DNA from 2 places in the Aerococcus urinae genome. Region 1 is predicted to be linked to the other one. Evidence: predicted binding sites of a transcription regulator. Region 1 holds the regulator's gene; the other holds the start of a gene.
The links. Region 1 encodes CtsR, which represses protease genes until heat stress. Its sites were predicted from a motif close to TTGGTCAAAAAAGGTCAAANA; they were not measured.
Positions count from the first base shown of each region.

Region 1 (4,199 bases):
CCAGGCTCGTTTTAAAACACGAACTATCTATTCAAAACGTGCTCCAAAAGTCAGCCCTGACGTCCACTTCATACAGGGTGTGAGACTAGGCATTTAGACTTGGATGATTGGAGCAAGTCAGAATAAAAGCGAAGTATTCGCTTGTTTCTGACTTGGGAAATCACTCCAAGTCTGCCAAGTCGAACCCAACTACGAACTATGTGCGATAGTTTTGCAACTATCTACCATAGTTCGCTCCAGTTGCTATAGCTGTTCGAAGCGCAAGCGAGTTACAGATATAGTATGCGAAGCGGTTCAGGGCTCTTTTGACTTTTGTCACACTCTCCTTTTTTATTTGAGGAAGATTTTTTCTTTGCAGGTTTTAGTTTTAGAGGAATCTACTTTATGGAATGATTAATTAAATTTACTTAAAATCTGGGACTACAAAGGTAGTTATTATTTGTACTGGAAGAAAATGATGATATGATAGGGTATTATAAGGAGAGTGAAAACATGGAAACACTTTACAGGATTGTCGGTATCGAAAGCCAAAGCCAATATGATTGGCTGGCCCAGCAAATCCAAGACCTTAATCAGGACAAGGGCTTTGCTATTGAACTGGACAAGGATATTGTTCGTTTGAACCGCCAGGAAGAGTTACTTTACTTACGCCGCTTTTTAGCCTTTGAACAGTTCTCCTTGGTTGCCCTAGACCCAGCAGACTTGGAATTAGATAAGGCGAAGCAGCTTCGCTTTAAAAATACCCAGGAAACGGCCAAGAAGATGCGCATGGTCCTCATTTTAAATGCCTTCTTCACGGTTTTTGAGGCCTTCTTTGGTTGGACCTTAAACAGTGCGGCCATCCTATCTGACGCTGTCCACGACTCGGGCGATGTCTTAGCCATTGCCATTGCCTGGTTCTTCGAAAAGATTTCTGACCGTGAGGCTGATAACCGCTATTCCTACGGCTACCGCCGCTTTTCCCTATTAGGGGGTCTGATTACAGCAGTCTTTCTATTATTCGGATCGGCCTTTATTTTAATAACTTCAATTCCCAAGCTCTTTAACCCGGAACCGGTTCATGTGACAGGAATGTTTTGGGTAGCTGTCTTTGCGGTGGTGGTTAATGGTTACTGCTCATGGATGATGCATAAGGGCCAGTCAGCCAATGAACAATTACTCAACCTCCACCTCTTAGAAGATGTCCTCGGGTGGGTAGCCATCCTGATTCTTTCCGTGGTCCTACGCTTTACCAATTGGTATTTCCTCGACCCGCTCTTGTCGATTTTGACTGCGGCTTGGATTATCAGCCAAAGTTTCCCACGTTTTCTGAACATTTCTAAAATTTTCCTCCAAGCGGTTCCTGAAGGCATCGATCCCCAAGTCATTGGCCAACAAATCTTAGACTTAGACGATGATATTGATGGCTTATCCCACTTACATATCTGGTCAACCGATGGGGAACAGCATATGGCTAGTGTTACTGTCCTGACTTGTCGCTTAACCGCTGATGAACAAGAAGACCTCAAACAAAAAATCCGCTCCCTGGTGGCAAAATATAATATAAATCATATAACCATAGACACGGTTTACGATCCTGACCACTTTATCCAAAGAGAAAGTAGCCAGCGTAACTAGGTCAAAGCCGATGAGGTCGCTATTAGTGAATTAAATAGTTGACCTCATCCCTTTTTTTGCTTATTATTAAAGTATATTAGTCAAAGTTAGTCAATAATTAGTGAAGGAGGTGAGGACATGAGCAACCGGAATATGTCAGATATTATTGAAGCCTATCTCAAAGAGGTGCTTCAAGATACTGAACGGGTCGAAATCAGACGGAGTGAAATTGCTGACCGCTTTGAGTGCGTGCCTTCACAGATTAATTATGTGATTAATACGCGATTTACCCCCAAGCAAGGCTATCAAGTCGAAAGTAAGCGGGGTGGTGGCGGTTATATCAGAATTATGAAATTGAATATTATCGACGATGCGGACTATATTGATAATATGATTAGCCTAGTAGGGAACGACATTTCCTTGCGCGATGCTGTATCGATTCTCACCAATTTGATGAAGAATGAACTGCTCAGCGAGAGCGAGGCGGCTATCATGCACTCAGCCATTGACAAGCAAGTCATGTCTAATTTCAAATCCCCGGACCGTGTCCGCGCAGTGATACTTAGGAACATGCTAGAACATTTGAAATATCACTAATTACTCCGGTAATTAGAAAAGGAGACAATTATGAAAGACATCTATACTGAAAAAGCCAAGACCGCGATTGGATTTGCCAAAGAAGAAGCTGAATACTTCCGTCATCCAGCCATTGGTAGCGAGCATATGCTTTTGGGCTTATACCGCGAAAGTGAAGGTGTTGCTCATGCCGTCTTAAGCGACTACTTGCCAAGTTATGAGAGTCTTCGCGAAGAGATTGAATTTGTGACCGGCTACGGGACCAGCGATTCAGCCAAGAGCCAGGAAGACTATGTGCAGTTTTCCCCACGCATGCAAGAAGTCTTGAACCAAGCCAAAGACTTGGCCAAGTCTATGCAAGCTTCCTTAATTGGTACTGAGCACTTATTACTCGCACTCATTAATGAAGAAACCCTGGCCAACCGCCTGCTGAAAAATCTCGATATAGATGTTAATCGTTTGCGTAGTGATGTCTATCAGATGCTGGGCCAAAAAGAACCGGTCAGAAATCGGACCAAAAAACCGTTGGGTAAGCCAAGCAAAAGCAAGACCCCAACCTTGGATAGTATTGCTAAGGATCTGACCCAAGCCGCTAAGGACGGCAAGTTGGACCCAGTGATCGGCCGCCAGCAAGAAATGCGCCGGCTCATGCAGGTCTTAAGCCGTCGGACCAAGAATAATCCGGTCCTGGTTGGTGAACCTGGGGTCGGTAAGACTGCCATTGTCGAAGCCTTAGCTATCCAAATGAGCCAACAGCAAGTCCCAGAAAACATGCTGGATAAACGACTCATGGTCCTAGACATCGGATCTTTAGTGGCTGGGACCAAGTACCGCGGTGAATTTGAAGACCGGATGAAACACTTAATCGAAGAAATTGAAGACCAAGGCAATATTATTCTCTTTATCGATGAAATCCATACCATTATTGGGGCTGGGGGAGCTGAAGGAGCCATTGATGCTTCTAACCTTCTAAAACCTGCCTTAAGTCGGGGACAGGTCCAATTGATCGGGGCCACTACCCTCAACGAATACCAAAAATACATCGAAAAAGATGCCGCCTTGGAAAGACGTTTTGCTAAGATTTTAGTCGAAGAACCTAGCCTAGCGGAAACTGAAGAAATCTTGAAAGGGATCCGGCCCGCTTATGAAAAACACCACCAAGTGGCCATCCCTGATGAGAGTATTACCACCTGTGTGCGTTTAAGCTCCCGTTACCTGTCAGACCGCTTCCTTCCTGATAAGGCGATTGATGTCATGGATGAAGCGGCGGCAACTAAGCGCTTGGACAATCCAGTGGCCAATAGTGGGCGTCGGAAGAAATACCAAATCGAACAGGAATTGAAGCGCCTCAACCAAGAAAAGGAATACCATGTCCGTAACCAAGCCTTTCAAAAGGCAGCCGCGGTCCATGCCCAACAAGCCAACCTCGTCAGAGAACTTAGTCGCTTGGAAGTAGATGAAGGCGACCAGGACAGCCAAGAAGCTTATGACCTCAGTCTGACTAGTCAAGACGTGCAAAACTTGATTCATTCTTGGACCGGTATCCCGGTTCAAGAACTGAGTCAAAGTGATAATGAACGCTTGATCCATTTAGAGGACCGCCTCCATGACCGGGTCAAAGGTCAAGATGAAGCGGTCAATGCAGTGGCCCGGGCCATTAAACGCTCACGCAGCGGCCTTGGCCAAAGAAACAAGCCCATCGGTTCCTTTATGTTCCTTGGCCCAACCGGGGTCGGGAAAACCGAATTGGCCAAGACCTTAGCCGAAACCCTCTTTGGTTCGGAAGAGGCCCTGATTCGTCTAGATATGTCCGAATACATGGAGAAATATTCTTCCAGCCGGATGATCGGTTCAGCACCAGGTTATATTGGCTATGAAGAAGGGGGCCAACTGACTGAGAAGATCCGTCAACATCCTTACTCCATTGTCCTCTTTGATGAAATTGAAAAGGCCCATCCCGACGTCTTTGACCTCTTACTCCAAGTCCTTGATGACGGTTATATTACCGATAGTAAGGGCCGGATGGT
Region 1 is NZ_CP014161.1:1,610,251-1,614,449, reverse strand. It holds gene AWM73_RS07375 (cation diffusion facilitator family transporter) at 493-1,617, shown strand; gene AWM73_RS07370 (CtsR family transcriptional regulator) at 1,735-2,193, shown strand; gene AWM73_RS07365 (ATP-dependent Clp protease ATP-binding subunit) at 2,224-4,199, shown strand, end outside.

Region 2 (4,199 bases), 980 kb from region 1:
AGTTGCGCTCATAGAGAATTCATCTAAGCCCATACCAACAAGGAGTGGGATAGCAGTTTGGTCACCAGCTACTTCCCCACACATACCGGTCCATTTACCTTCTTTGTGACTAGCTTGAATCACATAGTTAATCAGGCGTAGAACGGCTGGATTATAGGGTTGGTAGAGGTAAGAGATATTATTATTCATCCGGTCAGCAGCCATGGTGTATTGGATCAAGTCGTTGGTTCCAATACTAAAGAAGTCAACTTCTTTGGCAAATTGATCAGCTAAAACAGCTGCTGCTGGAATTTCGATCATAATCCCCACTTGAATATTGTCAGCAACTTTAACGCCTTCGTCAATTAATTTTTGACGTTCTTCCTCATATAAGGCTTTAGCTTGACGCCATTCTTCTAAGGTAGCTACCATTGGGAACATAATACTTAATTTCCCATAAGCAGAAGCACGTAGGAGTGCCCGTAATTGGGTCCGGAACATATCCGTTTCTCTTAAGCAAATCCGGATAGCACGGTAGCCCAAGAAAGGATTCAACTCTTCTGGTAAGGGTAAATAAGGGAGTTTCTTATCCCCACCAATATCCATAGTCCGGATAACCACATTCTTACCATTAAGAGATTCTAAAACTTCCTTATAAGCTTCAAATTGTTCTTCTTCAGTTGGGAAGTGGTCTGAATCCATATAGAGGAACTCTGTCCGATAAAGTCCCACACCTTCAGCCCCATTTTCATGGACACCAGGTAAGTCTTTTGGTGAACCGATATTGGCAACAATTTCAAACTGTTTACCATCTTTAGTTAGAGAATCCGCATCTTTTAAGCTTTCCCATTCAAGTTTTTGTTTTTGATAAGCCTTAGCTTTGTCCTTATAGCTATCAACAGTGGCTTGGTCTGGATTAATTAAAACTTCCCCTTCAAAACCGTCGACGATGACTAAGTCACCATCACTAACCGCTTCAGAAGCAGAAGTGGTCCCAACAACAGCAGCAACTTCTAAGCTACGAGCCATAATTGCTGAGTGGGATGTCCGTCCTCCAATATCAGTAACAAATCCTTTAACATATTTGTTTAATTGTGCCGTATCACTCGGAGTTAAATCAGGAGCAATAACAATTGCATCATCATCAATTAAACTCAAGTTAGGAATTTTTGCACCAATTAAATGCGCGATAAGGCGATCGGTAACATCTTTAATATCCGCTGCACGTTCTTGCATATAAGGATTATCTTCCATGGCCTTGAAGATAGCAATAAAGCCATCAGCCGTTTGGCGCACAGCAGTTTGAGCATCAAGATTTTCATCTTTGATTTTTTGTTGGTAAGTCGCGATCATTTCTGGGTCATCTAGCATTTGTAAATGCGCATCAAAAACGCCTGCTTCTTCTTCAGATAGACGTTCTTGAGCAATCACTTTAATCTTAGCAATCTCAATACGACTATCATCAATAGCCTTAGTTAAGCGTTCAATTTCCGCATCAGCATCTTCTACTTTTCCTTCTTCAAAGGATAAGTCAGGTTGTTCCAAAAGAAAGGCCTTAGCAATGGCGTAACCATCACTAGCCCCAATTCCTTTCAACTTTTCCATGTTATTCTGACAACCCTTCACTTTTCATGGTTTCTTGGATAGCTGCCATTGCTTCTTCTTCATCTTCACCTTCAACAGAGATGGTTACATCTGCACCTTGGCCTACTCCTAAGGACATTACACCCATGATGGATTTCAAGTTAACAGATTTACCTTTATATTCTAAGTTAATATCAGATTTAAATTTGCTTGCAGTTTGCACAAGTAAGGTTGCTGGACGAGCATGGATACCAGTTTCTGCAGTAATATTAAAGTCTTGAGTTTTCATTATTATAATCTCCTTTTTTTAAATCTACGTAATTTGACGACTTTCCCAACTATCGCTTAAAAGAAAAGAAAACCGTTACATTAATAATGTACCATTTTTTAAGCATGGTGACAACTACTTAATTAAATTCTCCTTGGCTTTAGCATGGGAAAACAAGCTTTATGACTTGAATGTCAAACATGGTCAATGTATAATAACAATTGAAGGTCAATGTTTATCAAAAAGGTGTTTTTACAATATATGTATATTAAAAATATTGGCCAATTTCTTAAGAAAGGAGCGTGGCACTATTGAAATGCCAACGTTGTAACCAACGCGAAGCTGCCATTCATATGTATGCGAATATTAATGGACAAAGGCAGGCCATTAACCTTTGCCAACCCTGCTATGCAGAGATTATTCGCAACCAATCTCAAGCTGGAAAAAGTAATAATGACAATAGTTCATGGGGAAATCTCTATGAACTACTTAGACAAATGCAAGATAGAGGCTCCAATAATAGCGGCCAAGAACCCCCACACCATCCTAATGATGGTCAAGGAAATAGCTTATTAGCTAATTATGGAACCAACATGACAGAGTTAGCTCGCCAAGGCAAGTACGACCCGGTAATTGGCCGTGACCAAGAAATAAATCGGGTGATCGAAATTCTTAACCGTCGAACCAAAAATAATCCTGTCCTCATCGGAGAAGCCGGTGTTGGTAAGACGGCAGTTGTAGAAGGTTTAGCCCAAAAAATAGTAGCTAAAGAAGTTCCTGAAAAGCTACAAAATAAAGAAGTTATTAGTTTAGATGTGGCTTCTCTAGTCCAAGGGACTGGGGTTCGGGGCCAATTTGAAGAAAAAATGCAAGCCCTAATCAAAGAAGTCAGCTCAAATCAATCAATCATTCTATTTATTGATGAAATCCATGAAATCGTGGGGGCAGGAACAGCCGATAATTCATCAATGGATGCTGGCAATATCTTAAAACCTGCCTTGGCTCGGGGTGAAATGCAATTAGTCGGAGCAACAACCTTAAATGAATTCCGTCGTATCGAAAAAGATGGCGCTCTGGCTCGCCGCTTACAACCAGTTCAAGTGGATGAACCTTCGGTAGAAGAAGCCATCACTATTATCAAGGGCCTAGCCGACCAATACCAAAAATTCCACCATGTTCACTTTACTGACCAAGCCTTAGAAGCAACGGTTACCCTGTCTAATCGTTATATCCAAGACCGACAATTACCTGATAAGGCCATCGACCTACTTGATGAAGCGGGCTCCAAGAAAAACTTAACCATTCCCTTCTTGGATAAGGAGGCCTTAGAAGATCAGATTCAAGAATTAGAAAAATTAAAGGAAATGGCTACCGATGCTGAAGACTATGAGAAGGCAGCCTATTACCGCGACCAATTAAAGAAGTATAAGGATATGGCCGCTAATAATGAAGCTGTTGTTGAACAAGTCCCAACGATCACCGTCGAAGACATCGAAAAATTAGTGGAAGCTAAAACCGGTATCCCCGTTGGCCAGTTACAAGACCAAGAACAAAGCAATTTATTGCAACTTGAGGATGAACTCAAGGAGACAATTATCGGCCAAGATCCTGCTGTCGAAAAAGTATCAGCAGCAATCCGCCGTAACCGTGTGGGTTTCCACCCAGGTAATAAACCTATTGCTTCCTTCCTATTTGTGGGGCCAACAGGTGTCGGCAAGACAGAATTAGCCCGTCAGCTTGCTAAGCAACTCTTTGGTAGTGAAGAAGCCATGATCCGCTTTGACATGTCTGAATACATGGAAAAACACAGTGTCTCTAAGATGATCGGTTCACCACCCGGCTATGTCGGCTATGACGAAGCTGGCCAATTAACTGAGCAAGTCAGACGGCAACCTTATTCCCTCATTCTCTTAGATGAAGTGGAGAAGGCCCACCCTGATGTTCTCAACCTCTTCCTACAAATCATGGAAGACGGTCGACTTACTGATGCACAAGGTCGGACGGTTTCCTTTAAAGATACCCTTATCATCATGACTTCCAATGCCGGAACAGGTAACGTTGAAGCTAGCGTCGGTTTTGCCGCTAGTCAACAAGGAAAAAACCAATCTGTCTTGGACCAATTGGATAATTACTTTAAACCTGAATTCATGAACCGTTTTGACGGCATCATCGAATTCCAACCGCTGACCAAGGAAGAATTAATTCAAATTGTCGACCACATGCTCACCAGCATGAACAAGTTACTCAAGGGACAAAAAATCAGCATTGCCATTGACGACCAAGTGAAAGAAGCTATTGTTGAACTAGGCTATGACCCCAAACTGGGTGCCCGCCCATTAAGACGGGTCATCCAAGAACAAATTGAAAA
Region 2 is NZ_CP014161.1:614,164-618,362, reverse strand. It holds gene ptsP (phosphoenolpyruvate--protein phosphotransferase) at 1-1,584, opposite strand, end outside; gene AWM73_RS02715 (phosphocarrier protein HPr) at 1,586-1,852, opposite strand; gene AWM73_RS02710 (ATP-dependent Clp protease ATP-binding subunit) at 2,143-4,199, shown strand, end outside.
Region 2: the regulator CtsR is predicted to act here: its motif matches at 2,022-2,042, upstream of AWM73_RS02710 (ATP-dependent Clp protease ATP-binding subunit).